Regions from separate parts of the Blautia marasmi genome, predicted to be linked through region 1. Evidence: riboswitches for the same ligand, from Rfam matches in the RefSeq annotation. Region 1 holds a riboswitch; each other region holds the start of a gene.

What was found. Region 1 has a riboswitch for ZMP and ZTP ahead of pflB (formate C-acetyltransferase). Riboswitches for the same ligand answer to the same signal wherever they lie in the genome.
Region 2: linked by a shared signal. The riboswitch ahead of C6P39_RS16885 (IMP cyclohydrolase) and the one ahead of pflB (formate C-acetyltransferase) in region 1 are both predicted to bind ZMP and ZTP.
Region 3: linked by a shared signal. The riboswitch ahead of C6P39_RS06145 (formate--tetrahydrofolate ligase) and the one ahead of pflB (formate C-acetyltransferase) in region 1 are both predicted to bind ZMP and ZTP.

Annotation. Positions count from the first base shown of each region.
Region 1 is NZ_OIWX01000001.1:5,063,718-5,073,902, forward strand. It holds gene thiM (hydroxyethylthiazole kinase) at 1-318, shown strand, start outside; gene thiE (thiamine phosphate synthase) at 305-964, shown strand; gene C6P39_RS22125 (HAD family hydrolase) at 961-1,611, shown strand; gene thiD (bifunctional hydroxymethylpyrimidine kinase/phosphomethylpyrimidine kinase) at 1,608-2,417, shown strand; ZMP/ZTP riboswitch at 2,508-2,587, shown strand; gene pflB (formate C-acetyltransferase) at 2,679-4,931, shown strand; gene pflA (pyruvate formate-lyase-activating protein) at 4,918-5,685, shown strand; gene C6P39_RS22145 (putative manganese transporter) at 5,849-6,745, shown strand; gene C6P39_RS22150 (hypothetical protein) at 6,821-7,411, opposite strand; gene C6P39_RS22155 (cold-shock protein) at 7,696-7,896, opposite strand; gene C6P39_RS22160 (AAA family ATPase) at 8,235-9,722, shown strand; gene C6P39_RS22165 (LysR family transcriptional regulator) at 9,740-10,185, opposite strand, start outside.
Region 2 is NZ_OIWX01000001.1:3,898,244-3,908,428, reverse strand. It holds gene C6P39_RS16905 (ABC transporter substrate-binding protein) at 1-1,033, opposite strand, end outside; gene C6P39_RS16900 (LacI family DNA-binding transcriptional regulator) at 1,052-2,104, opposite strand; gene C6P39_RS16895 (NAD(P)-dependent alcohol dehydrogenase) at 2,451-3,500, opposite strand; gene C6P39_RS16890 (phosphoribosylaminoimidazolecarboxamide formyltransferase) at 3,910-5,088, opposite strand; gene C6P39_RS16885 (IMP cyclohydrolase) at 5,116-5,829, opposite strand; ZMP/ZTP riboswitch at 5,932-6,010, opposite strand; gene C6P39_RS16880 (class I SAM-dependent rRNA methyltransferase) at 6,203-7,402, opposite strand; gene C6P39_RS16875 (M48 family metallopeptidase) at 7,516-8,109, opposite strand; gene C6P39_RS16870 (methionyl aminopeptidase) at 8,103-8,975, opposite strand; gene C6P39_RS16865 (SGNH/GDSL hydrolase family protein) at 8,981-9,634, opposite strand; gene C6P39_RS16860 (GNAT family N-acetyltransferase) at 9,638-10,180, opposite strand; gene C6P39_RS16855 (GNAT family N-acetyltransferase) at 10,177-10,185, opposite strand, start outside.
Region 3 is NZ_OIWX01000001.1:1,372,618-1,382,802, forward strand. It holds gene C6P39_RS06135 (S8 family peptidase) at 1-1,212, opposite strand, end outside; gene C6P39_RS06140 (formate/nitrite transporter family protein) at 1,309-2,088, opposite strand; gene C6P39_RS06145 (formate--tetrahydrofolate ligase) at 2,192-3,877, opposite strand; ZMP/ZTP riboswitch at 3,987-4,073, opposite strand; gene C6P39_RS06150 (carbohydrate kinase family protein) at 4,166-5,134, opposite strand; gene dltA (D-alanine--poly(phosphoribitol) ligase subunit DltA) at 5,395-6,939, shown strand; gene dltB (D-alanyl-lipoteichoic acid biosynthesis protein DltB) at 6,936-8,108, shown strand; gene dltC (D-alanine--poly(phosphoribitol) ligase subunit DltC) at 8,187-8,417, shown strand; gene dltD (D-alanyl-lipoteichoic acid biosynthesis protein DltD) at 8,443-9,597, shown strand.

The sequences.
Region 1 (10,185 bases):
AGCGGTGCAATCGATATTGTGACAGACAAAAACCATACCTACATAATCAGAAACGGGAACCCTGTCATGGCAAAGATCACAGGCTGCGGCTGTATGCTCAGCTCCCTTGCAGCAGCCTATCTGGCGGCCAATCCGGACAGAAGGCTGGAAGCTGTGGCTGCTGCTGTGATCTCCATGGGCCTGTGCGGGGAAAAGGCATTTGAGAAGATGGAAAGCGAGCGCAGGGGCAGCGCATCCTGCAGAAACTATCTGATAGATGAGGTGTATCATTTGACCGGCAGCGAGCTGGAGAGAGGAGCAAAATATGAACTGCGCTGAGAAAAGAGAAATGGTGAGACGTGCCCTGCTTCTGTATGCCGTTACGGACCGATCCTGGGTGGGAGAAAAGACACTTTATGAGCAGGTAAAAGCATCTCTGGATGGAGGCATTACGCTTTTGCAGCTCAGGGAAAAAGAGATGCCGTATGAGGATTTTCTGCGTGAGGCAAAGGATATGAAGGCTCTTGCCGCCAGTTACCGTGTCCCCCTGATGATCAACGATAATGTGGACCTTGCCCTGGCTGTGGATGCGGACGGCGTACATGTGGGGCAGAGCGATATGGAGGCGGGAAGCGTCAGGGAAAAACTGGGCCAGGATAAGGTCATCGGCGTCTCCGCCCGGACTGTTTTAGAGGCTCTGCGGGCAGAAAAGGCAGGGGCGGATTATCTGGGCGTGGGGGCAGTGTTTTCCACCTCCACCAAAGAAGATGCAGACGTAATCGCATGGGATACCCTGAAAGAGATCTGTCAGGCGGTATCCATCCCTGTTGTGGCGATCGGCGGAATTAAGAAAGATAACGTGATGCAGCTTGCCGGAAGCGGTGCGGCAGGAATTTCCGTTATTTCCGGCATTTATGGACAGACGGATATCAGAGCCGCCTGTGAGGAACTGCTGGCACTGGCTAAGGAGATGATAAAAAAATGAGAGGGATAAAGGGCGCCATATTCGACGCGGACGGCACGCTATTCGATTCTATGGGGCTGTGGGACCAGGCAGGAGAACGCTATCTGAAACGAAAGGGGATCAGGCCCCGGAAGGATATCCGCCAAAAACTGGAGACCATGACAATGGGAGAGTCTGCAGAATATTTCCGCACCAGCTATGGGATCTTGCTCCGGAACGACCAAATCATTGACGAGATTAACACCATGATATATGACTGTTACAAAGAGGAGATCCGGATCAAACCGGGACTGCTTTCCGTGTTGGATGATTTAAAGAGCCGCAGTATCAGAATGTGTATCGCCACATCCACAGACAGGCCTCTTATAGAAGCTGCGCTTAAAAATAACGGGATTGATTCTTATTTTACCGGTATTCTTACTTGTACGGAGGCAGGAGCCGGTAAAAGAAATCCACGGATATATGAGCAGGCGATGGGGATCATCGGTACAAAAAAAGAAGAGACATTAGTGCTGGAAGATGCATATTTTGCAGCAGAAACAGCGAAAAAAGCCGGATTTTTACTGGCAGTCATACGTGATCTTTATTCTGAAAAAGACAGAGAAAAATTGCTTAGACTGGCAGATATCTATCTTGAAAAATGGGAAGATTGGGGGCGGAAAATGTGAAAAAAGTATTGACGATTGCCGGATCAGACTGCAGCGGAGGAGCCGGAATCCAGGCGGATATTAAGACCATAACAGTCCATAAGATGTACGCCATGAGTGTGATCACGGCACTCACGGCGCAGAATACAACAGGTGTATATGGGATACAGGAGTGTGACGCGGAATTTGTGGGTAAACAGATGGACTGCATTTTCACAGATATCCGTCCGGATGCAGTGAAAATCGGTATGGTCTCCAACGAAAAGATCATACGGGAAATTGCCGGAAGGCTGAAAAAATACCGGGCACAGGATGTGGTATTAGACCCGGTCATGATATCCACAAGCGGCAGCAGACTCATATCGAAGGATGCCTCTGAAGCGCTGAAAGAGGAACTTTTCCCTCTGGCAGCAGTGGTGACACCAAATCTTATGGAAGCGGAAGCGCTCTGTGGTTTTTCTGTGGGCAGCCCCAAGGATATGGAACGGGCTGCAGAAAAAATAGCACAGTATGGCCCCGGTGCGGTTCTAATAAAAGGCGGCCATTTGAAAGATGGAGCGGATGATCTTTTATATGAGAAGGGCAGATGTACTTGGTTTTCGTCAAAGCGGATAGAAAATCCCAATACACACGGAACGGGATGCACCTTGTCTTCCGCCATTGCCTGTAGTCTTGCTGCAGGATACCCTCTGGAAAGAAGCGTAAAGAATGCCAAGAATTACCTAACCGGTGCGCTTGAGGACGGGCTTGATCTGGGAAAGGGCAGCGGACCATTGAACCATATGTACAGATTACCTCCTTTTGCAAATGGCTATCCGTTTCGGTAATCTGTAATATTTTTTATAATATGTTTACTAAAAAGAACATAAAAGATTCGTTCCTTTTATTGACAATTCTTAAAAAAATGCTTTATACTACAGATGTTATATGACTGGCGGAAGTGGAATGAACCACAGGGAGTATAACGTTGATTTAGCCGACCGTCTGGGCAGAAGTTGTCTGGATAGGACCGGCTTTTTTTAATATATCCGGTCCGGTCTAAAGGCAGCTTCTACGCAATTATTGTCTTAGAAGGAGGACTTGCAAAGATGAATAACTTCAAACAATGGGATGGATTTAAAGGTAGAATCTGGAAGGAAGAGGTCAATACACGTGACTTTATCCAGCACAACTACGAACCGTATGAAGGAAATCAGGAGTTCCTGGAAGGCCCCACCGAAGCAACGGAAAAACTCTGGTCTGCACTGTCAAAACTGCAGAAAGAGGAACGTGCAAAAGGCGGCGTTCTGGATATGGATACGGAGATCGTATCCTCACTGACTTCCCATGGGCCGGGCTACATCAGTGAAGAATTAAAAGACCTGGAAAAGGTAGTAGGGCTTCAGACCGACAAACCACTGAAACGGGCATTTATGCCTTATGGCGGTATTAAAATGGCAGAGGATTCTTGTACATCCAATGGCTATACACCGGCCCCGGAGCTTCATAAAATCTTTACAGAATATCATAAAACGCATAATCAGGGTGTCTTTGATGCGTACACACCGGAGATGAAAAAAGCCCGTCATAACAAGATCATCACAGGACTTCCGGACACGTATGGCCGTGGCCGTATTGTGGGTGACTACAGAAGAGTGGCGCTTTACGGTGTTGATTTCCTGATGGAAAAGAAAAAAGAAGATTACGATAACTGCGGCTGCGGTATCATGACAGATGAGATCATACGTCAGAGAGAAGAGATTTCCATGCAGTACCGTGCCCTTGCCGATATGAAAAAAATGGCTATGAGCTATGGATATGACATCTCAGAACCGGCACAGAACGCTAAAGAAGCAGTTCAGTGGCTGTATTTCGGGTATTTGGCTGCCATCAAGACACAGAACGGTGCAGCCATGAGTGTGGGCCGTGTGGGGACTTTCCTGGATATTTACATGCAGAGAGATCTGGAAAACGGTACACTGACAGAAAAAGAAGCACAGGAGCTGGTAGACCATTTTATCATGAAGCTGCGAATGGTCAAGTTTGCCCGTGTTCCTTCTTACAACCAGCTTTTCTCCGGAGACCCGGTATGGGCTACCGTGGAGGTGGCAGGCATGGGTCAGGACGGCCGTTCCATGGTCACAAAGACAGATTACAGAATCCTCCACACATTGGAGAACATGGGGCCTGCACCGGAACCGAATCTGACGGTTCTCTACTCATCAAGACTGCCTGTAAACTTTAAGAAATATGCTGCATTTATCTCTGTGGAGACCAGTTCTATCCAGTACGAAAATGACGATGTGATGCGGCCGGTATGGGGAGATGACTATTCCATCTGCTGCTGTGTATCAGCCACCCAGACAGGAAAAGAAATGCAGTTCTTCGGTGCCCGTGCAAACCTGGCAAAATGCCTCTTATATGCCATCAACGGCGGCATGGATGAGAAGTCAAGGGTTCAGGTGGGACCTGAATACAAACCGATCACATCTGATTACCTGGAATATGATGAGCTTGTCCGCAAATATGAAATTATGATGGACTGGCTGGCAGGGCTGTATGTAAATACCCTGAACCTGATCCAGTATATGCACGACAAATATTACTATGAAGCAGCAGAGATGGCACTGATCGATACAGATGTGCGCAGAACTTTTGCAACAGGGATCGCAGGTTTTTCCCATGTGGTGGATTCCCTGTCCGCTGTGAAATACGCCAAGGTAAAAGTTGTGCGGGATGAGGAAGGCGTGGCAGTGGACTTCCAGACAGAGGGTGATTTTCCCCGCTACGGTAATGACGATGACAGAGCAGATGATATTGCGGTATGGCTGCTGCACACGTTCCTGGAAAAGTTGAAAAAATATCCGACCTACCGGAATTCCGAGCCGACCACCTCCATCCTGACTATCACATCCAATGTGGTTTACGGAAAAGCAACAGGCGCGCTGCCGGATGGCAGAAAAGCGGGAGAACCGCTTTCACCCGGTGCAAACCCAAGCTACGGTGCAGAGAAAAACGGCCTTCTGGCTTCCCTGAACTCTGTTGCAAAGCTTCCATATGAGTGGGCACTGGACGGAATCTCCAACACACAGACCATCAATCCGGGTGCCATCGGACATTCGGAGGAGGAGAGGATCAACAATCTGATGCACATTCTGGACGGATACTTTGACCAGGGAGCACATCACTTAAATGTGAATGTGTTTGGTATCGAGAAACTGGTGGATGCCATGGAACATCCGGAAAAAGAGGAGTATGCCAACTTTACGATCCGTGTATCCGGTTATGCGGTTAAATTCATTGATCTGACACGCGAGCAGCAGCTTGACGTGATCGCCCGCTCCGCACATGAGCGCATTTAGTTCGAGAAAAGGCTCCATCCATTCGATCGAAAGCTTTGGTTCCGTGGACGGGCCGGGGGTCCGGTTTGTGATTTTTCTGCAGGGCTGCAGGATGCGCTGCCAGTTCTGCCACAATCCGGATACCTGGAGCACCAGCTCCATGGATATGATGTCAGCAGATGAGCTGCTAGGGCAGGCTCTGCGCTATAAAGCCTACTGGGGAGAGAAAGGCGGAATAACCGTCAGCGGCGGGGAACCGCTGCTCCAGATGGATTTTTTGCTGGAGCTTTTTACAAAGGCTAAGGAAGAAGGGGTGCATACGGTCCTGGATACTTCCGGAAATCCGTTTTCCAGGCACGACCCGTTTTTCCATAAATTCAGCCGCCTTATGGAAGTTACGGATTTACTTCTCCTTGACATCAAACAGATTGACAGCGCAAAGCATAAAATCCTGACAGGATGCAGCAACGAAAACATTCTTGATATGGCCGGATATCTGGCCGAGATCAACAAGCCGGTATGGATTCGCCATGTTCTCGTGCCGGAACGGAACGATTATGACGAAGATCTGATACGGCTGGACGCATTTGTAAAAGGCCTGGGCAATGTTCAGCGCTTTGAAGTGCTGCCATACCACACGCTGGGGGTCTTTAAATGGCAGGATATGCGTATCCCTTATCCCCTGCAGGGGATTGACCCTCCCACGAAAGAGCGGGTGGAGAATGCCAACCGGCTGCTTCATACAAGTGAATATACAGGCTATCTGAACGCATAGGAAGAGCGGCAGCGGAAATTGATATGATAGATTTCCGCTGTCGCTCTGCATTTTGGGAGTATCTGCTAAAAATAACAATCCGGCGTTGAGTTTGTCCTGCATTTATGCTATTATTAGAAACTGGAATGCGAATAAATATTCTGCTGCGGAAGGGAGCTGTGATATGATACTTGACGTGATTTTAGATGCTTTGCTGGATACAGCCAAGCTGATTCCTTTCCTGTTCCTGACTTATCTGGTCATGGAATATCTGGAACATAAAACAAAGAATAAGTCCAAGCAGATCATGCAGAAGTCAGGGCATTTTGGTCCTCTCATTGGCGGTGTGGCAGGTGCGTTTCCCCAGTGTGGGTTCTCAGCGGCCGCAGCCAGCCTTTACTCCGGAGGCGTCATATCAGCGGGAACTCTGCTGGCTATTTTTCTTTCCACTTCAGATGAAATGCTTCCTATCTTTATCTCCGAATCTGTGGCAGCAGGTACAATCCTGCGGATCCTGGGTCTGAAAATTGTTCTTGGAGCTGTATCCGGGTTTGCCATTGATGTATTATGGCGTTTTGGCGGCAAGAAGAGGAGAGAGCGGGAAGAACATAATCATATACACAGAGAACATCATGAGAAAGATATCCATGATCTGTGCGAATCCGAACACTGCCATTGTGAGAACGGCAGCATTATGAGATCGGCTTTTTTACACACGCTTCAGATTACGGTCTTCATCTTTCTCATATCCCTGGTGATCGGATTTTGCGTGGAATTGGTGGGAAGTGACAAGATTGGATACTTTATCAGCACAAAACCGGTTGTCGGTGTATTTTTGGCCGCACTGGTAGGATTGATTCCTAACTGTGCCTCCTCTGTGGTGATCACCCAACTCTACCTGACCGGCATTCTGGGCGCCGGACAGATGATGGCGGGACTACTGGTAGGTGCGGGCGTAGGTATTCTGGTGCTCTGCAGGACCAATAAGGGTGTGAAAGAAAACCTGGGTCTCATTGGGATCTTATACGGAACAGGCGTGTTCTGGGGAATCCTGATAGAGATGCTGGGGATTGTACTGTGATACCATAGCATTCTCTTTGCTGGATGTAATGGTGAAAAAAGCTGGCATTTTTGTATGAGATGCCAGCTTTTTTTCTTATATTACCTGTATCCGGAAGGCAGTGGTCTGTGGTGGGATACTGGCTGTCTGGAAGTTTGCGTGGGTGATCCTGACCATCTGTCCGGGACGGAGAAAGCGGAGATTTACCGGAATACCGGAACGATTTAAAATGACCGTGTCATCAGTTATGACAAATCTGGTCTGACTGTTTATATCGTTTGGATTACCTGTATAGAGGAATCGGTTTCTCAGATCAATAGAAGCGATCCTTCCCGTTGTGGTACTGGTCTGTGGGCGGGGCTGTCTCTTGACAAGGATCAGATAAGCATTTGCCTGTGGCGGAATACTTCTGGTCATACGTGAAGAGAACACAACATTTACCCACATGCCTTTTTGAATCTGGCATGAGTCAATACGCCTGCCGAATGTATCCAGGATGACCGTGTTCCTTCCCACGTTTAAACGCAGATTTTGTATCGAGACGGTCTGGTTTGCTTCGGGGACCGCGTAAGATACAAGGATATGTCCTATCTTGTTATCGTAACAAAACACATCCTCAACAAGAGCATTATCTATGCGCATAACATTACCTTGCTGGATGATCGTGCCTCGGGGATCATTGTTCATAATATGTGTACCTGAGCATTATTTGTTGCTTTTATTATATGCAGGTCTTGAAAAAATGTCAGTAGGATATATGAGATTGGGAAATAATGAGGGTGGGATTTTTTATAGAAATATATGTAAATTGAATGAGATTTTAGGTTGAGCCAGCAAGGAATAATGTATAAACCCCGCCGACTTAGCTGTAATATTAACCATAGCTCTGACTAGTTAACATACAGGGCATCAATGCCTGTCACTGCAGATCGTGTGCAGGCATTGATACGATAGTGAAATGATATTCCGGCTTAAGCGGCACAAACATTAACAGCCTGCATACCGCGGTTTCCCTGAGTTAAATCATAAGTTACGGCCTGGCCGTCTTCAAGAGATTTGTAACCATCGCAATTGATCCCTGAGAAATGTACGAATACATCAGATCCGTCTTCCCCTGTGATAAATCCGAAACCTTTTTCTGAGTTAAACCATTTTACTGTACCTTTATTCATGAAAGATACCTCCTAATTTTTATATGCATTTTACAAAACAAAAAACGCATACAGCAGTAAATCATTAATAAAAGAATGACTTACGGATATATGCGAAATCAAGGCTTTATCAAAACACTTTCTATAGATTACCATAGAAAATGCGCTATGTCAAGAAAAAAATAAAAATATTTTGTGCCGGCAAAGCACAAATGAGCTTGTAAAAGAATAAAAAAATAGGTATACTACATACTTGCAGGGAACCTGCAGTTTGAAGTGATACTGTAAGGCAGCACGTGTATCAGCAGTTATCACATGGTATGTGTGAGGATCTAATATAACAAAAGGAGTACGCAATTATGCCAGTATTTGATTTCAGCAATTCGGACAATAAAAAGAAGAGTGAGTTTCAATGTACATACACCGTGTTTCGTTCCAATGAGAATACAGCCTCCCCGGACAGGCCCATCCTGCTTCTGGACAACCATGAGCGGAAATGGAAGCACCATTCCTGCGGTGTCTTTGCCAATCAGAATCAGCAGACGGCATTTGAATTCAAGGAGGAAGACAAAACGGTCAGCGCAGATATTCTGCAGATAGATGCCCGCTTTGTCAGCCTGATCCACTGGCTGGGTGATAACCACATCAATGTGCGCCTGTCCGGCAAGAACAGGGAGGACGGCTATGCGGTTTACAAGATTCGGGAGATCGCTTTCGGTGGGGGAACCAAGCTTTCCGCTGAGGATGGTTTTCTGCAGTTTATGATAGAAAGACTATTGGCAGGCAGTGCGCCTGTGGAGGAGAATGAGGACGAAGACCAGGAGGAGACCGGTGACAGTATGAAACTCACCAGTCTGCAGAGCATTACGGACTTCATGACCTGTGCAGGCAAGACGATGCCGGATAATATCCGCCTTTGGGCAAGGAGAAATCTGGCTGTTGCCCGTTCCCATGAGGTATCCCCGGAGGAGAGGCGCCATGCCCAGCGCGCACTTTCCATCATGATGAATATCCAGTGGAAGAACAATTATTTTGAGGCTATTGATCCTCAGGAGGCACGCAGAATTCTGGATGAAGAGCTTTACGGTATGGAGCGGGTGAAACAGCGGATCATGGAGACAATCATACAGATCAACCGTACCCATACCCTGCCGGCATACGGTATTTTACTGGTGGGACCTGCCGGAACGGGAAAATCCCAGATCGCTTATGCGGTTGCACGTATATTAAAACTGCCTTGGACAACGCTGGATATGAGTTCTATCAACGACCCGGAACAGCTGACCGGAAGCTCCCGTATCTATGCAAATGCAAAGCCGGGAATTATTATGGAGGCTTTTTCTATGGCAGGTGAATCCAACCTTGTCTTTATAATCAACGAACTGGATAAGGCCTCTTCGGGAAAAGGCAATGGAAATCCGGCAGATGTCCTTCTGACCCTTCTTGATAACCTGGGCTTTACAGACAATTATATTGAATGTATGGTTCCCACTGTTGGCGTATATCCCATAGCCACAGCCAATGATAAGGAGCAGATCAGTGCACCGCTCATGTCGCGTTTTGCTGTCATTGATATTCCGGATTATACGGCGGAAGAAAAGAAGATCATTTTCTCCCGGTATGCCCTGCCGAAAGTCCTGGGACGTATGGGTCTGCAGGAAGATGAATGCGTTGTGACGGAAGAGGCTTATGACGCAGTTGTGGAAAAATATGCGGACACTACCGGTATCCGTGATCTGGAGCAGGCAGCAGAGCATATGGCAGCCAATGCGTTGTATCAGATTGAAGTGAATCATTTGTCAAAAGTGGTTTTTGATGCGGAGATGGTGCGGAGTCTGCTGGAATAAAGCGGAAGAGCCTTGCTCTATATGAGAGTTTTTACCGTTTCTGCAAACCTGCAGACATCATCAGGCGCATCAAAACTGTACAGCAAACCATAAGGGATACTATAATCCCAATTTACCGGAATAGATACAAGTCCCGGATGGACTTCCTGCCAGCATTCAATGGTGAGGAGAATGTTTCCTGTTTCTGCGCAGCGGTTAAACACCGATAAATCATAAAACGGAGGGGTGTCCTCTATTCTGATCTGAGGATGGTGTTTTTCTAAATCGCTGCGCAGAAAGTCATTGACGCCGGAATCTCCCCGCTCAACCATCATCAATGTTTCACCATATAAATCTTCTATATGGATCTGTTCTTTACCTGCCAATGGGTGTTCCCTGGATACGGCGATCATTTTTCGGTATCGCCCCAGAGGGAGGAAGTTGCAGCGGGAAAGCCATTCTTTGGAATCACACACACCGATCA
Region 2 (10,185 bases), 1.2 Mb from region 1:
GCATTTTATTGGATTCCTCTCCTGCCAGATATTTCACCAGTTTCCAAGCTGCATCTTTATTTTTGCTGCTGGAATTCACCGCATAGCCAAGACCGCCGATGACACTCTGATTTCCGCTTTCCTTTGCGGGCATGGCAATGGTTCCCACCTGTTCTGCAAAGCTTGCCTCATCGATGACTGCCGTTTTCCAGGAGCCCATAAAAAGGATCGCTCCCTTCTGGGACAGAAACAGATCTGTTCCCTTTGTATCGGAGAGCACTTCACTTCCGGGCATCAGGTTTTCATCCATAAGCGACACCATATCTGTATATGCCTTTATGGTTCCTTCCTGGTCAAATCCTGCCTTCTTCATATCATCACTCAGAACATAACCTCCTGACTGGTTGATAAAATTAAAGAAAGATGGCTGCGGATCCAGTTCCATCAAAATCGGATATTCATCGGAGCCTGCTTCTTCAATCTTAGATTTTAACTGTCCTGCCAGACCCTTCATATCTTCCCAGGTCCACCCTGCCTGCGGTTCCTCCACACCGTATTTCTCAAAAATACCTTTGTTATAGAAGACCTGTACGGTGTCCATTCCTTTCGGCATACAATATTGTACGTCGTTGTAATTGTAAGCATCTTTTACAACACTTACATAGTCATCCATATTTATCTTGTCCTTCTCAATATATTCGTCCAATGGTTCCAAAACACCGGCCTCCGCGTATTTTGGAAGATATGTATTCATCCAGAACACATCTGCTGCACTGTCAGAACCCATGGCTGCATCCAGCTTGGTCCAATACTGTGACCACGGCGTCAGCTGTAGTTCCACATCAATATCCGGATTTTCCGTCTCGAATTTCTCCACAATCTCATCAAATACCGGTTTCTGCACTTCATCCCAAAGGGCAAATGATATTTTTGTCTTCTCTGAGCTGTTTTCCTTTTTTGCCTCGTCTTTACCTGCATCTGTCTGGGAGTTCCCACAGGCCGCCAGAGAACCTACCATTAAGAGTGCCAGCATCATACACATTCTTTTTTTCATTTTGTACCTCCATACCTTTCATCTTTCCGTGTTTTTATTCTCTTTTATAGTTTCCTTTGTTATTGCTTTACATTTCCGGTTGATAATACAGGTATCTCCCTGTTCCAGCCGATAGGGCAATGTAATTTCTATATTTTCCTCCTTTTTCTGATTCTGGAACGTATCCAAAGTCTGTTCTATCATTTTTTTAATAGGCTGGCTGATCGTAGTCAGTTTTGGTGTCACCTGTCTGGATAAACTGATTCCATCAAATCCCATCACAGATACGTCCTCCGGGACTTTCAGCCCCACTTCAGATAATGCACTAATTACTCCCAGCGCTGCTTCATCGCTGAATGCAAAGGCAGCAGTAAATGATACTCCCTCTCTGATCGCCTGCGCTGTCATCCGGTAACCGCTGTCATATGTCAATTCCCCATACTTCACTTTATTTTCATCAAACTCCAGACCGTATTCTTCAAAAGCTCTCTTACAACCTGTAATACGCTGAAATCCGGAACTGATGCTCTTAGGATGATCGGATAAGATCAGTATCTGTTCGTGCTGCAGATCAAGCAGAAATCTGGCCCCTTCATGTGCGGCTGCCAAATCGTTGATATGAATCATCTTACATCTCTTGTCAGCACTGATAGCCCCGAACATAACCGTCTTGATATTTTTTGCAGCTATGTAATTCAGCATATCCTGGTCTGCATTTTCCTCCAGATAAATGACTCCCGTGATGTCCAGCTCTTTAAAAAACTGTTTGTACGCCTCCCCCCGTTCCATAACAGGGATAAATACCATTCTGTATCCGTATCTTGGCACAGCTTCCAGCAGTTCTTTCAACACCTCACTGAAATATGCCAGCTTCAGGTTCGGTATCAGAACAGCTATGACACCGGGATTTTTTTGTTTATACACAGGTGTATATGCAAGTTCCCGGACAGCTTCTTCAATTCTCTTTGCAGCTTCTGTTGTCACAATGTTCTTTCCGTGAAAATATCTTGAAACAGTAGCCGGTGATACTCCTGCTTTTTTTGCTACATCTCTTATGGTTGCCCCATTTTCATCACCTCTCTTTTGTGCAATATATGCTTTTAACCAAATTTTTCCACATTTTCCTTGTGCTTTTCAACTAACTTTATGAGACTCATTATAAAAACAGCTGTGTAAAATGTCAATATTGTTTCATTTGTTTCATTTTTGTTTCATATGTTTCACATGGTTTTTTCGATTTCCAAGGAATATCCTACTTTTTTACCTTTGTACCGTGAATTCACAACGCAAAAAGACCGCTGCACCTAGGTTTCCTAAATGCAGCGGCCAACATGCCACTCGCTTTATATGCTTTCACACTGTATTAACTCTGCTCTTATCTACACTTTGCCGTAAGAAGCACTTAAATCAGAAAAACATATATCTGTTGACTATTTTATTACTCATGGATCTTAATAACAGCCTTAACAATATCCGCCTTATTCTTCATAGAGAACTCCATCGCCTTATCCGCCTCATCCAGCGGAAATTCATCCGTCACGATTCCCTTCAGATTGATCTTGCCATCCGCAACAGCCTGGATCGCCATAGGATAAATATGACGATAGCGGAACACGGTCTTAAAGGTCAGCTCCTTGTCAAGGGCAATGCTCATAGGCAGTGTTACTTCCCCTGTCCTGCTGTATCCCACAAATACAATGGTAGAGCCTTTTCTGGCCATGAGAATTGCCTGTCTGGATGTCACTTCTGCGCCTGCAGTCTCAATCACCAGATCCGTTCCCCTGCCGCCGGTCAGTTCTTTTACTTTCTCTACAACATCCTCTTTCATGCCATTGATAACGCCTGTAGCTCCCAGCTCCATGGCCTTTTCCAGACGTTTGTCCATCACGTCAACAACGTAAACTTCGCTGACACCTCTGGCCTTCAATGCCATCATGGAAACAAGGCCAATGCAGCCTGCACCCACGACTACTGCCTTCTGTCCCAGATGGGCGTCTCCCTGGATCGCGGCGTGGAATCCAACTGCCAGAGGCTCGATCAGCGCGCCCTCCAGAGTACTTACATTGTCCGGAAGCTTGAAGCAGAGATTCGCCTCATGTGCCACGTATTCCTGGAACACACCGTCAACCGGCGGAGTTGCGAAAAATACTACATCCGGGCAGAGATTATACTTGCCCTCTTTACAAAATTCGCACTGTCCGCAGGTCTTTCCCGGCTCCAAAGCCACACGGTCACCAACCTGCAGATGCTTTACCTCTCTGCCCACTTCCACTACAACGCCGCCCGGCTCATGGCCCAGTACGAATGGTGGTTTTACCACATAATCCCCGATAGCCCCTGTCTCATAATAGTGCAGGTCCGAGCCGCAGATTCCCACATAATCCAGCTTTACCAAAACTTCGTCGTCCTTTGGCTGCGGGATGGGTCTTTCTTCAAAATCCATCTTCTGGATATCCGTCATTATTGCTACTTTCATCATGCCTTCCATCTCTTGTTTTCCTCCTCTTGTGATTGTGCATTATGTGACTTCATTATAAGTCAGAACCGTATAGACTACAAGTGAAATTCATGTCTTTTTCCTTCAAATTTCTTTGATTTGTTACTGTTCACTCCGTGTCCGGTAACACGCTTCACGATGCACAGATATGGAGCATTCTGCCCCATATGGCGCTGGCTGCCTCGGGATTTTCATGCTTCTGGCATGAAAACGCCTCCCGGTACAGTGGCCTGTGAACAGTAACTTTGATTTATCATATTCCCATGCTGTCAGACCCAGGCGGACATCCCCACCTATTCCTCCCCAAAAAATCCCCGGCTTCCCCGCTGACAATAAAATAAAGGCAGGGATAAAACCGGAAACCCGGTCCTATCTCTGCCCAAAGCGGAGGCGAAATTATTTAGTGATGGAACAGACGTATGCCTGTAAATGCCATCGCCATATTGTACTTATTGCAGCACTCGATCACTGCATCATCGCGTACGGAGCCGCCCGGCTCTGCGATATATTTAACGCCGCTCTTGTTGGCGCGCTCGATATTGTCTGAGAACGGGAAGAATGCATCAGAGCCTAATGTGACATCCGTCAGTTTGTCAAGCCATGCACGTTTTTCCTCACGTGTGAACACTTCCGGTTTCTCTTTGAAAATCTTTTCCCAGGCCCCATCAGCCAGAACATCCATGTATTCCTCACCGATGTAAACATCAATGGCATTATCTCTGTCAGCACGGCGGATACCGTCGATAAAAGGCAGATCCAGCACCTTCGGGCACTGTCTCAGCCACCAGTTATCAGCCTTCTGGCCTGCCAGACGGGTACAGTGTACACGTGACTGCTGGCCTGCGCCGATACCGATCGCCTGTCCGTCTTTTACGAAACAGACGGAATTAGACTGTGTATATTTCAGTGTGATCAGAGATATCTTCAGATCCATCAGCGCGTTTGCCGGGATTTCTTTATTCTCTGTCACAATATTGGAAAGCAGCGCATCGTCAATAGGAAGTTCCTGTCTTCCCTGCTCAAATGTGATGCCGAACACTTCTTTATGTTCCAGCGGAGCCGGCTGATAATCCGGGTCGATCTGGATCACATTATAATTGCCGTTTTTCTTCTGTTTCAGTATTTCCAGTGCTTCCTCTGTATATCCCGGAGCGATCACACCATCGGAAACTTCTCTCTTGATCAGCATAGCTGTGTCTTTATCACACACATCAGACAGGGAAATAAAGTCACCAAAAGAGGACATTCTGTCAGCGCCCCTTGCTCTTGCATAAGCACATGCCAGCGGTGATAATTCACCCATATCATCCACCCAGTAAATCTTTTTCAGTACATCTGACATGGGAATCCCAACTGCCGCGCCTGCCGGTGATACATGTTTAAAAGAAGTTGCAGCCGGAAGTCCGGTAGCCTTTTTCAGTTCTTTCACCAACTGCCAGCCATTAAAAGCATCCAGGAAATTAATATATCCCGGCTTGCCGCTGAGAACTTCAATAGGAAGCTCGCTGCCGTCAGCAACATAAATTCTGGAAGGTTTCTGGTTCGGATTACATCCGTACTTTAACGCTAATTCTTTCATATTCCTGTTCTCCTCTATGCTTCTTACTTATTTGTTTTTATTTATGATCCTTGTCTCATACTTTCCGGTTTCAATATCAATAAACCGCACAAACAGAGACACTTTATTGTCCTCATTCAGGCTCTCCCAAACATTCTTTGTAAACCCATCAATGTCATTTGGGATTCCTACCAGTTTCGGTTCTCCCTCAAAACTTGGCAGCGGATTGCCGTCATGCATATAAGTGTGGATAAAATGTCCTTCCCCGGCTGTCGGATTTTCATAAGTGAATGTATAACGGTTACATCCCTCAGGACTTCCGTTGCTGCTCTTCAGAATAGACATGGCATAATGGTATGCTCCATTCTCCACCTGCATAATACCGGAGATTCTCGGTGTATAGTTAGGGCCGTCCGGCTCAAACTCACGAGTTCTTAAGGACTGCTCAAAAGAGATCCCCTTCTCCATACCTTCATAGACCGTATCGGTCTGGTCACCGTTCGTTACAATTGTCTTATTGCCAATCACACGTACCGGTGCATATATGATCAAGCTGGGATCAGTCAGCTTAGACGGGTCAAATGCCTGGGTGCGGATACCCTCTCCCTCTTCCACGAACACACGGTTCCTGCTGTTCTCACTTCTGCCCATGATAAAATATGCCGTAACTGCCTTTGTACCATCCTCAGACTTACCAATAACAATTCCCCTTCCAGGGTATGCATTTTCTCTCAATTCATTCTCAAGTGATAACATTTTCATGAATTCCTTCTCCTTCTCATTTTGACCATAATCATCTGCTGCCAATCCATCGGCAACTTTACCCTAATAAAACATAACAACAAAAAAAGCCCACACTCTGAACATACTTGCCCAGACGGTCGGCTTCCTACGCTTATACTCCCTGTGGTTTATTCCACTTCCGTCAGTCATATAAGCAATTTAAACATTATCACGTAATCTTCCCCTTGTCAACGCTTTTTGACAATTTTTATCAAAAAATTCCTATACGCATTCTAAATCACCACCCTCCCTTCACAAACCGGCCAATACCAGGCAAGGGATACAGAGGACTGGATAACTCTTCCTTCCCCCGGTCCTTTGCTTCCCTTGCCGTCCATCCTCTTTTTCCCTCCTACCCTTCACACACCTGAAAAATATAAAACTTCAGATAATAAGACTCCTCCGCCGCCCAAAGTATGGGATGATCCGCTGCCTGCGTCCGATACTCCACCTGCCGCAGCCTCTTATGCACATTCCTTGCGGCCTGCCCGATGGTCTGTGTAAACATCTCATAAGACATAAAATGCGAACAGGAACAAGTCGCCAAAAACCCCCCGTCCTTCACCAGCTTCATAGCCCGCAGATTGATCTCCCGATACCCTTTCACCGCATTCTTAACAGAATTCCGGGACTTGGTAAACGCCGGCGGGTCCAGTATCACCACATCGAACTTCTTCCCCTCTTCCTCCAGCTTGGGAAGCAGCTCAAACACATCCTCACACACAAATTTCACTGTCTCTGACAGCCCGTTCAGCGCGGCATTTTCCCTGGCCTGCTCCACTGCCAGTTCGGAAGCATCCACTCCCAACACACTCTTTGCACCTGCGATCCCTGCATTCAAAGCAAATGACCCTGTGTGTGTAAAACAATCCAGCACCTTTGCTCCTTTGCATAATCTCTGAATCGCCAGCCTGTTATACTTCTGATCCAGGAAAAAACCGGTCTTCTGACCATCCTCCACATCAACCAGATATTTTACTCCATTCTCACAAATCTCCACTTTGGTATCAAAAGGTTCCCCCATAAACCCTTTGACAAGCTCCATCCCTTCCTGCCTTCTCACTTTGGCGTCACTGCGCTCGTAAACGCCGCGGATGACTACGCCGTCCTGCGCCATCTCCTCCTTCAAAAGCTCCAGGATCTTCCCTTTCAGCCTGTCAATCCCCAGCGCCAGGGACTGCACCACCAAAATATCAGAAAATTTATCCACAACAAGTCCGGGCAGAAAATCCGCCTCACCGAAGATCACACGGCAGCTGCCGGTATCCACTGTCTTTTTCCTGTACTCCCAGGCATCCCTCACCCGTTTTCGCAGAAATCCCTCATCTATCTCCTGCTCTGATCTTCGTGTCATCATGCGGATCCTGATCTTGGAGTTGGTGTTGATAAACCCTCTTCCCAGGGGATAACCGTCAAAATCGTGTACCATCACCATATCCCCATTCTCAAAACTTCCCAGGATACTGGCCACCTCATTATCGTATATCCACGGACCTCCCGCTTTCAGGGAACGTCCTTCCCCCTTCTTCAGTGTCGCAATTGCCAGACTCATGTGTCTTCCTCCATTTTTCTATTTTTTCTGTCCCAGCACAATATAAGCAATTCCGCATAGGAGACCGCCTGCTGTGCCAATTTTCTGCTGCTTTTGAATAATTCCATGTAAACTTACGGTTGCACCCCGCTGTTTAAGCGGGTTTTCACATCTTTCCACCGAGGATAGAACACATCCATATATCCGTAAAAAATCCCGTTGTGCCCCCGCTCCAGAAGATGCACCAGTTCGTGAGTGACCACATATTCCAGACACTCTTCCGGATATTCCGCCAGCCAGACATTGAGCCAGATCCTCTTTTTTTCCACATTGCAGGTTCCCCATCTGGTTTTCATATCCCTCAGACGCCACTCCTCTGCGTGGACTCCCACTTTCTGTTCGCACTCCTGTATGACACGGGGCAGTATTTTTTCAAGACGCATTCTGCATTCCTGTTTTTTTGCCTCCCGATCCTGACCTTCGTATATTTCCCAGGGGGGCAGGTTTTGGCCCTTCTTCTTCCGATGTTCCTCTATCCAATCCATTCTCTCCCGGATAAATCTTCTGATATCGCACTCCGGCATTTTAAGAGGCGCGGAAACCCGGATACTTCCGTCCGCCCCCACACGCAGATACATATTGCGAATGGCTTTTTTCGTCACCTGGATATCCAGTCCGTTCTCGGTCCATTGATAAATTTTCACCCGTTTTCCGGCTGTCTTTACCATGCCAGGACCTCCGGGCCGTTTTCGGTCACAAGGACCATGATCTCCCACTGTGCGGAAGGCAGTCCATCCTCTGTATAAACCGTCCACCCGTCATCCTCATCAATAAAGATCTCACTGGCCCCCATATTCACCATGGGTTCTATAGTAAACAGCAGCCCCGGCGCCATGACCATACCGGTGCCAGCCCTGCCAATGTACCCCACCCACGGGTCTTCATGGAACTCCAGCCCAATACCGTGGCCTCCAATCTCCTTCACCACACTGTAGCCGTTTTTCTCTGCATGTTCATGGACTGCCTGACTCATATCCCCCAGAAATCCCCAGGGTCTTACCTGCTTAAGCCCTTTCTCCACACATTCCTTTGTAACCTGCACGAGACGCTCTTTCTCCTGTCCCACATCACCGATACAGAACATTCTGGAGGAATCAGAATAATATCCGTTCAGGATCGTGGATACATCCACATTGATGATATCCCCCTCCATAAGTACGATCTCCTCCGACGGAATGCCGTGGCACACCTGGTTGTTGATGGAGGTGCAGACACTGTTTGGAAATCCCTCATAATTAAGGGGTGCCGGCACGGCATTGGCCTTTGTGGTGATGTCATATACCCAGCGGTCAATCTCGGCTGTGGAAATCCCCTCTTTGATATGTTCCGCAACATAATCCAATATGGCAACATTGATCTCAGCGCTTTTTTTGATACCCGCGATCTGTTCTGCCGTCTTAATGATTTCACGCTTCGGTACGATCCTGCCCTGGGACTGCAGATGGTTCAGCTTATCATCAAAAGGTCCATGGCATTTCTTATATTTTTTTCCGCTTCCGCACCAGCACGCGTCATTTCTTCCTAAATTATTCAAATCCCTTACTTCCTTTCCCGGAGGATCTCCCTCAATTTTTCTGTTACAGCCCCGGCAAGCGCTCTGTGCCCCTCCGGATCCAGATGGACGGAATCCTCCGCACAGGGCAGTGTCACTGCCGCGGCATCCAAAAAAGCGCAGCCCTGCTGCCTGGCCGCCTCTCTGTAATAACCGGCCAGCTCATTTGATATTCTCACTGCACGCTCCCCGCCGAACATGGGCGAAAATTTGTGACTTATAATTTCTTCTCTGATCTTTAAAGGGGATATCAGCAAAATTTCCGGCATAGGCTCACGATCTTCACGAAAATACATCTTTATGGTTTTAACCAGTTTTTCCGCCCCTGCGGCCACATCGGCGGCAGTCAGGGAAAACCTCTGTTTCATATCATTTGTCCCAAGCATTAATACCACCACATCCAGGGGACTGTGGCTTTCCAGGCAGGGGATCAGGTATTGCAGACCATTTTTCGTGCCTTCAATGGGATCATCCCAAACCGTTGTCCTCCCATTCTGGCCTTCCTCGATGATCCGTACCCCTTCCTCCCTCAGGGCCTCCTGCACCAGACTGGTCCAGCGCACTCCCCATGGGAAACGGTTTCCGGTCACACCGTCATATCCATGGGTATTAGAATCTCCATAACATAATACATTTTTCATCTCTTATTTCTCCATTGCCTCGTATTCTTCTCTAGTGATGCGGAACAAGTCATGGGGCATATGGATCCCATAGTAATACTTAACAAAGGAACCTGCCTTTTTCATGCCGTTTCTCCCTGCCACATTCCGGGATGCCGTATTGCTGTCCCGGATGATAGAATATACTTCCTCCGCCTTTAATGTCTCAAAAGCATAGTCCCTGCAGGCCCTGGCTGCCTCTGTAGCGTATCCATGATGCCAAAACTCTTTGCAGAATAAATACCCCACCTCCAGCACCTGTCTGCCCTCACAATCCTGCATGGTAAGGCCGCACTGTCCGATGAATCCTCCTGTCTCCTTCAAGATAACAGCCCATAATCCAAAACCATACTGTCTGTAACGCTCTAACTGCCGATCCAGCCATTCCCGGGCTTCCTCATCCGAAAAAGCATGGGCGTAGGCGTACATTACCTCCGCATCCTGCAGCATTTTGTTTAAAGAAGCCTGGTCCTCCTTACACAGCTTTCTGAGCACAAGGCGTTCTGTCTCCAACACAGCATTTTTCATGATCC
Region 3 (10,185 bases), 3.7 Mb from region 1:
ATTCTGGGGGATAAAGTCAATGAAAATCTCCTGGGACAGACTGAACGGACTGGGTTTCCCATAATAGATCAGTATCTGGGTGGTCCCCAGATTAAAGCGCTGGGGCCCCAGTATTTCCTGAAACGGCCCGGCCACCTGACCGTTAGGATGCTGAAGGGAAATATCCATCTGGTCCACATACTGTTTCCAGATCTGTATATTCATCCCAGTTTCATAAGCACCGATCTGGAACGAAGCCGCCTGGCTTTCCCCCTGCCGGAGAGTCCCTGAGGTGTGCACTGCCTTGTTTCCTTCATTCCCCGTTCCCACGCATATGACTGTCCGCCCAAGATTGGACGCATTGTCCAGATATGCCTCTATGAGAGATTCCCCGCTGTGGGAACCATAATTATTGCCAAAGCTCAGATTCAGCGCGAGCGGCATTCCCATGGCAATAGATTGGCGGATGCAGTAGTCAATTCCCTGCATCAGTTCCGTGGTCCTTGGAAATCCCTCCGTCTGAGGTGTCCCCAATTTCACCGCTATGATCTGGCTCTCAGAGGCCACACCTCTGCGCAGCCCCCCGGAAGCCCTGCCGTTACCTGCGGCGATTCCCAGAACGCCTGTGCCATGCCCGCTCAGATCACGGCTTGGGACCGCTGCGTACCGCTCTGCCGCTGTCGGTTTCTGAAGTGCCTCATCAATCTGCTCTTTGGTATACTCTGTTCCAATGACATAACCGGCCGGCGGATTCCCGGGCACAGTCTGGTCCCACAGTCTCAGGATACGGCTGCTCCCGTCTGCATTGCGGAAATCCGGATGGGCATAATCCACCCCGGAATCCACACAGCCCACAAGAACACCTGCCCCAAAAAGCGGCTGTCCCAATGGTGAAAACCCGCTCTGCACCGGATTAATACAGGAAGCCGCGCGCCCCTGCTCCACCGCGAAAAACAGCCGCTTAGGCATTTCAATAAATTCTATCTGGGGATATTCCGAAAGACTGTCGATCTGGTTCTCCGGAACAGAAAGTATGGCAAATCCACCCAAAAGCTCCACAGCCTTTATCTCCGGGTTCAGCGCGCCCTGCAGACTTCCGGAGTATTTTACAATTAAATCCCACCTTCTCTCTTCCGGCTCAAACCCCACATCCAGTACAAGGGACTTTTCCCGTTCCTGCGGTGTGGCATCCAAGGCCAGATTCAAAAGATTTTCCAGCTTTTGATCCTGCATAACAGCTCCTGGTCTTTGCGGTATCTCTCCATTATATGCAAAAAAGGCGGCCAAAATCTGTCTTTTTTCCAAACAGATTCTGACCGCTCCTTTATATTACGAATTTAGCGCTTTTGATTTGGTCATAACATGGTACGGACCTGCCACGAAGAACACGCCGCCTATCATATTACCGATGGTTACAAATAAAAGATTATAGAAATAACCTCCTACGCTGACTGCTGCATCCCCTGCATTTAAGATTCCAACTGCCAGAATACTCATATTGGCAATACTATGCTCAAATCCGCAGATCATAAATACAAAAATACACCAGAATACCATGATCAGCTTTCCTGACTCGGATTTCATCTTTAATGCGCACCATACGGCAAGACATACCAGGATATTACAGAAGATTCCCCTTACCAGAAGCTGTACAGGTGTCAGAGACATCTTTGCGGCAGCTACCTGTGCAAAATAAGCTCCTATATCACCTTTTGGCACTCCGGTAAGCTGGAAGCCGGCAACACCTAACAGAGAACCTAAAAAGTTTCCGATATAACATAAGATCCATGCTTTGACTGTCTTGCCCCAGGGCACACATCCACTGAAGGATGCACTTCCAAGAACCATATTGTTGCCTGTAAACAACTCGGCACCCGCCATAATAACAAGGCTCAATGCTGCCGCAAATGCAAAGGCCTGCACGGCTTTCAGCATTGGGGACCCCGCTGCGTTCAATGGTGTTCCCAGAGTAAATGTTACAAAACTTCCGAATGCAATGAAAAGCCCTGCAGTGATGGAGGATACCATAAAACCAAAGGTATTGTTCTCCATGAAGTTTATCTTACCTTTCGCCGCATTACAGACTGCACTGAATTCATCAAAATACATATATTTTCCCCCGCTTCTTTCGCTAACGTATGCATACAAAATTCAGGTACGGCTTTAACCGTACCTGATTTCATCTTTATTCAGTTTTCAATATGGAATTTTATTAGAACAGACCGGAGATCTTTCCTGTCTCATCAACATCAATTCTCTCTGCAGCCGGAACTTTCGGCAGACCAGGCATGGTCATGATCTCTCCGGTAAGAGCAACAATGAAGCCTGCACCTGCGGAAATCTTCAGGTTACGAACGGTTACTTCAAAGTCTTTCGGTGCACCCAGTTTTGTCTGGTCATCTGTCAGGCTGTACTGTGTCTTAGCCACACAAATCGGGCAGTTTCCATATCCAAGAGCTTCCAGCTGAGCAGCCTGTTTCTGAGCATTTGCTGTCAGAACCGCTTTCTTGCCGCCGTAAATCTTCTGAACGATCTGGTTTAATTTGTCCTCAATGCTTCCTTCCAGCTCATAGGAGAATGTAAAGTCATTCTTCTCTTCCACAAGACGTACCACTTCTTTAGCCAGTGCAACGCCGCCTTCGCCGCCTTTTGCCCAAACTTCGGAAAGTGCAACATTTACGCCCAGTTCTTTACATTTTGCTTCTACCAGGTCAAGCTCTGCCTTGGTATCGGTCGGGAATGCGTTGATCGCAACAACACACGGAAGTTTGTAAACATTTGTGATATTGCTTACATGTTTCAGTAAGTTCGGAAGACCTTTCTCCAGAGCTTCCAGGTTCTCGTTATTTAAGTCTGCTTTCGGTACGCCGCCGTTGTATTTCAGGGCACGTACAGTCGCTACGATAACAACTGCGCTCGGTGTCAGGCCAGCCATACGGCACTTGATATCCAGGAATTTCTCTGCACCTAAGTCCGCGCCGAATCCTGCTTCTGTGATAGCATAGTCACCTAATTTCAGTGCCATCTTGGTAGCAATGACTGAGTTACATCCATGAGCGATATTAGCGAACGGTCCGCCGTGAACGATTGCAGGTACATGCTCCAGAGTCTGAACCAGGTTTGGTTTCAGAGCATCTTTCAGCAGTGCACACATAGCACCTTCTGCATGTAAATCATGAGCTGTAACAGGTTTCTGCTCGGAAACCTTGCCATATGTATAACCAACGATGATCCTTCCCAGTCTCTCCTTCAGGTCTGTAATGTCTTTTGCCAGACACAGAACAGCCATGATCTCGGAAGCAACTGTGATATCGTATCCATCTTCTCTCGGACAGCCGTTTGTCTTTCCGCCAAGACCATCAACTACAAAACGAAGCTGGCGGTCATTCATGTCCACGCATCTTCTCCAGGTAATCTTTCTTGGGTCAATGTTCAGGTCGTTGCCCTGATAAATGTGATTATCCAGCATTGCTGCCAGCAGATTGTTCGCTGCACCGATCGCATGGAAATCACCTGTAAAATGCAGGTTGATATCTTCCATTGGAACTACCTGTGCATATCCGCCGCCTGCGGCACCACCTTTTACACCGAATACCGGTCCCAGGGATGGTTCACGGAGCGCTACCATTACATTTTTTCCTAATTTCTGAAGGCCGTCAGCCAGACCTACTGTTGTTGTGGTCTTTCCTTCACCGGCAGGTGTCGGGTTGATAGCGGTAACCAGAACCAGTTTTCCGTTCGGTTTATCAGATTCTTTTAACAGATTGTAGTCAATTTTAGCTTTGTACTTACCGTACTGCTCCAGATATTTGTCATCAATACCTGCTTTTTCTGCAATCTTTGTAATTGGCTCCATTGTGCACTCCTGTGCGATTTCGATGTCTGATTTGAATCCCATGTTAATACCCTCCTTTTCATAGCAATAGCTTTGTCTTCTGCCTGCCACCACTGTCTATGTATGAACCTCTTTGAAAAAAAAGGGCAACATTTGTCAATTACACAATTACAAACGTTGCCCAGACGGTCGGCTCTCACTTACATTTTGACTTCACTGTGGTGCTCCACATTGTAATCCGTCAGAAATCAAAACTATTATTTTGTTATGTCTATAATTTATCACAATTTCCGATTACTGTCAATGCTGTATTATATTAAAAATTCACAACAATATTTCGACAATTTTACTCTATTTTCCAGCGATAAACGCTAATACCTCTTCTTTTTTAGGCATAACACGGAGGGCGCCCTTCTTTGTAGTAATAAGAGAGGAGGCACCATTGGAGAATTCCAGCATTTCATAGAGCTGTTCCTCTGTAAGGCCTTCCATTCCGTGCTCCAGCACATAATTCAGCGCACATGCGCCGAAGGTATCCCCGGCCCCTGTTGTCTCGATTGTATTCTCCTGTAAAAACGGCGCATGGAACACTTCTCTGCCCTCATGGAACGCAGTGCTCCCTTCTTTTCCCATGGTTACATTCATCAGCTTCAGATTAGGATACTGTGCAAGCAGCATATGGGCGCCTTCCTTCACATCCTTGGTTCCGGTCATGAATTCCAGCTCCTCCTCTGAAATTTTCAGCAAATCACATTTTGAGAGGCCGTAGGCGATCTGTTCTTTTGCAAGCTCCATGCTGCTCCACAGAGGGGGACGCAGGTTCGGATCAAAAGAGATGAGAAGTCCGGCCTCCTTTGCAACATCAATGGCTTTGGCAGTGGCTTTGCGCACCCCTTCATGGGTCATGGACAGTGTTCCGAAGTGGAATGCCCTGGCTGATCTTATGTATGCTTCATCGATCTGCTCAACATTCAGCATCATATCCGCACCGGGATTTCTGTAAAACGCAAAGTCCCTGTCCCCGTCCTCAAACGTATGGACAAATGCCAGTGTTGTGTGGACCTCCTCGTTCTCATACAGATGGCTGGTGTCAATACCCAGGCTGTTCAGTGTACTTCTCAGGGATGTACCGAACTGGTCCTTTCCCACAACCCCCAGAAAAGATGTAGTTTTTCCAAGGTTATTCAGCATAGCCAGCACATTACACGGCGCCCCGCCCGGATTTGCCTCGAAGATGGGATTTCCCTGTCCGCTCACACCGTTCTCCGTAAAGTCGATCAAAAGCTCGCCCAGCGCGATAACATCAAAATTCTTATTCATATATGTTCTCCTTGTCCGTTTTATTCTACTGTGAATTATATTCGTTTTGCCTGCTTTACGCAAGTACCGCGGCATAATTATTCATAAAAAATACATTGGATGTAGAATTTTTGTCACTGCACAGCTAGGAAACAAGGGATTGATTCTTAATGAATCGAAAGGTTTTCTTTAGAATTTCTTTTAAATTGAGCCTGCAATTTCTTTTAAATTTTATGATGTAATGAAAAGGTAAGAAAAATGTCGAAACTGAGGTGATTTTTATGAATATATTGAACCAGATATCTGAGTATGCCTCCATCTGCCCGGAAAGAACAGCCATCTGCTGTGACGGCTTGTCTGTTACTTACGGGGAGCTGGAGTTATATTCTTCCCGCCTGGCCTGCCATCTTGAGCAGCTATGCGGACAGAACCGTTCCCCCATCGCAGTGTACGGGCACAAACATCCCCTGATGCTTGTATCCTTCCTGGCATGTGTGAAATCGGGCCGGGCCTACTGCCCCATTGACACCTCCGTACCGGATTCCCGTGCGGAAATGATCCTGGACGCCCTTGATTCACCTGTCTTTTTATCCCTCTCTCCTCTGCGGGCTGAATGCAGGGACAAACGTACACTATCCCTGGAGGATATTGATATTATCGTGCATACGGATCTATCCTGTATGAATGGCTGTCTGGAAACCGGCAGACCAAAGCCGGTTTCCGGGGATGATGTTTTCTATATCATATTTACTTCCGGAAGCACCGGTACCCCAAAAGGAGTTGCCATCACGGAAACCAATCTAAGCAATTTTCTGGACTGGTCCATCACCCTTGGAACTCCAACCAATGCCAAAAAGGGAAAGGTGTTTCTGAATCAGGCCCCCTTCTCCTTTGATTTATCTGTTATGGATCTGTACACCTGTCTGGCAGTGGGCGGAACGCTCTGGTGTCTGACAAAAGATGTGCAGAAGGATTACCGGAGACTGCTGGATTCCCTGAAATGCTCCGGGGCATCCATTATGGTCTCCACACCGTCCTTTGCGGATGTGTGCCTGTCAGACCCAGCCTTTGCCCAGGCCTGCCTGCCTGACCTTGGTCTGTTTTTATTCTGCGGGGAAACCCTTACGAACCGGACAGCCCGAAAGCTCCTGGAACGCTTTCCTGATGCCAAAGTCATGAATACATACGGCCCCACCGAATCCACCGTGGCAGTCACCCAGGTGGAGATAACCCCGGAACTGGCAGCCAGCCCTTCTCCTCTCCCTGTGGGCAGGGCAAAACCTGGCACTCTGCTGCAGATCTGCGGTCCGGACGGCAGTGTACTCCCGGAAGGGGAAAAAGGGGAGATAATGATCATAGGTGATACGGTAAGCCCCGGCTACTATCAGAATCCCACACAGACCAAGAGCCGCTTTTACCCGTATACCAATAAGGGCATCATCAAGCAGGCATACCGCACAGGTGACAAAGGGTATCTGAAAGACGGAATGCTCTATTACTGCGGACGCATAGACCTGCAGATCAAGCTGCACGGATACAGAATTGAGCTGGAGGATATTGAAAATAATCTTCTCCGCCTCCCTCAGATAGAAAAAGCCGCCGTACTCCCAAACACGAGGGAGGGGCGTGTCAAAAGCATCAGTGCCTATCTGGTCTGCCCCGGCATGACGGCGCCGGAGCGCAATTACGCAGAAACTTTGAAAGAGGGACTGCGCACATTCCTTCCGGAATACATGATACCTAAGAAACTCGTATTCATGGACCGTCTTCCCATGACCGGAAACGGAAAAGTTGACAGAAAAGCTCTGGGAGACCTGGTTCTTTGAGTTTTTACGAAGGGCTTTCCTTCTTTGTCTGCCTTTTTCTCTTCCTGATACCCGCCGTCATTCTGGGCATCATGGAAAAAAAGATGGGCCACTACACCCTGGCTGTCTCCCTTGTATTTATCGTCCTGGTTTTCGGCCACAGTCCCAGGCAGTTCCTCTACCTGCTTTTGTTTTACGCATGGTCTTACCTGGTGGTACGCGGCTATGCGGCTGTCCGCAGAAAAAACGGCAGGAATGAAAAACAGTATTATCTGTTTCTGGCAGCCATGCTGCTGCCACTGATATTATGTAAACTATCGCCCTTGTTTCACATGAACATTTTCGGATTCACGGGCATTTCTTATATGAGTTTCCGCAGCATTCAGATGGTCATAGAGATTTACGACGGAATCATTGAGGAGATTCCACTCCTGGAATTTTCAGGATTCCTCCTTTTCTTCCCCTCCATCAGCTCCGGACCCATTGACCGGAGCCGCCGTTTTCACGATGACTGGGAGCGCACCATACCGAGGGCGGAATACCTGGAAATGCTGGGAGAAGGCATTTTTAAACTTCTTTTGGGCCTGGTCTACAAACTGGCGCTGGGCACTCAGCTCTACACACTGCTCACCATATGTGAACAGTCCATGGGGCAGCGCGGCGCCCCCTGGTATTTCGCCGCCGGGTATGCCTGGCTGTACGGTTTCTACCTGTTCTTTGATTTTGCAGGATATTCCCTTATGGCAGTGGGAACCGCATATATTCTGGGCGTAAGGCTGCCTGACAACTTCCGGGCGCCTTTCAAAAGCCTGGATATAAAAGAATTCTGGGACCGCTGGCACATAACCCTGTCCCACTGGTTCCGTGATTTCCTATTCACCCGTTTCATTATGAAATGCTCAAAGAAAAAATGGTTCTCCACCCGCCTGAACAGAGCCTGCGCCGGATTTATTGTCAATATGGGCGTCATGGGATTATGGCACGGCGTCACGCCCTCTTACATCCTCTACGGACTCTACCACGGTATACTGCTGTCAGCAACAGAGGTCTACCAGAAAAAATCAGGCTTCTACAAAAAACACAAAAACCAAAGACTATACAAAGCAGTCTCCTGGCTGCTTACCATAAACCTGGTGATATTCGGCTTCTTTATCTTCTCCGGAAAATTTCTGGAGCTTTTAACCGCCTGATATCCAGCATCGGCACCTATACGCAGCAAACACGCTGCCCGGTGACCATCAATGATACTTAAAAAGGAGAAATGAAAAATGGAAGAAAAAATTTTAGATCTATTAGCAGAAATCTGTGAGGATGACATTGTAAAAGAAGACTTAAAAACCGAACTTTTCCAATCCGGTCTTCTGGACTCTCTGGGATTTGCCGAACTCCTCGCCGGTCTTGAGGAGGAATGCAGCGTTGTCATTGCCCCCTCAGAAGTCACCAGAGATGAGATGGATACCCCGGAGAAAATTCTGGCTCTCGTGAGATCCAAATGCTGACCCAGGAAAGGCAGGCGCAAGAAACATGAAAAGACTGACTGCATTTTTCACGGCTTTCGTACTATTCCTTGTCACTGCGGCAGGCATTCATCTGACTGTCCGTGACAAGAAAATCCCGGACTCCCATACATTTTCCACATGGGCCAATGAGACCAAAACACGATCCCGCGAAACCATAAAACAAAACCTGAACTCCCACAGCCTTCTGGTATTCGGCTCTTCCGAGTTCATGCACGGACAGGACACCCCCTACCATCCCTCATCCATGTTTGCTGACAGTGACTTTCAGCCCATGCTCATAGGCGCGGGCTATTACCAGTCCCTGAGCCATGCCATTGCCCTCAGCGCTTTAGGGGAGGGGCAGAAAAAAGCCGTTCTGTTCCTATCCCCACAGTGGTTCCGAAAAACGGGTGTCCTGCCCCAGGCCTTTGCATCCCGTTTCTCGGAAAATGACTACATGGGTATGCTGCAGAACGAGACCCTTTCAAAAGAGACAAAACAGTACATCATAGACCGCACCCACACCCTTCTGAAAGACGACCCCAAAACCCAGAACCGTCTGACCACCTACGAACGTGTATGGAACACCAAGACCGCAACAAGCGAGGACACTCTCATAGCCAACGCCTGGCAGAGCTTCCTGAACGAGAAAGAAAAAATAACGGTCCCCCTTCTCTTTGACCTAACCGCCAAAAAGCCAAGTCCACCCGCCGGCAATCTTTCCATCAACTGGACCAAATGGCTTTCCAAAGCCGAAGAAGACGGTGCCCGCTATCAGGAAAACCAGTTCTACATAGATGACAAAAACTACAAAAAACTAAAACCGCGCCTTTCCAAAAAGAAAGACTGCAACAAAAAAGCCATCCACGGCTACGGTTCCTCCCCGGAGTACGATGACCTCCGCTGTTTCCTGAATGTCTGCCGTGACATGGACATCAAGCCATTACTTGTAGTCCTGCCTGTAAACGGCTATTACTACGACTACACCGGCTTCCCCCAGACCGCCAGAGAAACCTACTATTCCAACATCCAAAGCCTGGCCGAAACCTACAACGCCGAGCTTGCCGATTTTTCAGCCGACGAATACACCAAATACTTCTTTGAAGACCAAGTCCACATCGGACGGAAAGGATGGGTACTGATCAATGAAAGCCTTTACAACTTTTATAAAGAACCTTAAAAAAAATCCCAAAACCCGCTTCCTCCTCCAAGTCCTCTCCTTCTACGCCCTCCTCATGCTCCTTTACCTCTACTTCATGACCGCCAACCTCTCCACTGCTCCCCCCTTCCTCTACTCCCAATTCTGAAGCCGCCCCGCGGCTTCTTTTTCTCCCTCTTCTTCCCAACACTCCAACGCACCGCCCCATCTTCTTCCTGACGCTACAACGCACTGCCCTATCTTCTTCCTGACACTACAACGCACCGCCCCATCTTCTTCCTGACGCTACAACGCACCGCCCCATCTTCTTCCTGACACTACAACGCACCGCCCCATCTTCCCCGCCAACACCTGAATCCCATTAAAAACACCGTGGCCGGCAGTCTTCTCCCGGTACTGCGTTGCGCAGGGCTTTTAGGAAGTCTTAATGCGAAACGGCCAAAGATTGGCAGATAAAATTGGGTTCACAAAACCCAATTTTAAGCGGTGATGAGATGTAAAATCATCAGATTTTACATCGGTTCGCCGCGGTTCTGTCAATCTTTGGCCGTTTCGCATTTAGACTTTCTTAAAGCCCGAAGCCGCAGTACCGGGAGAAGACTGCCGGTC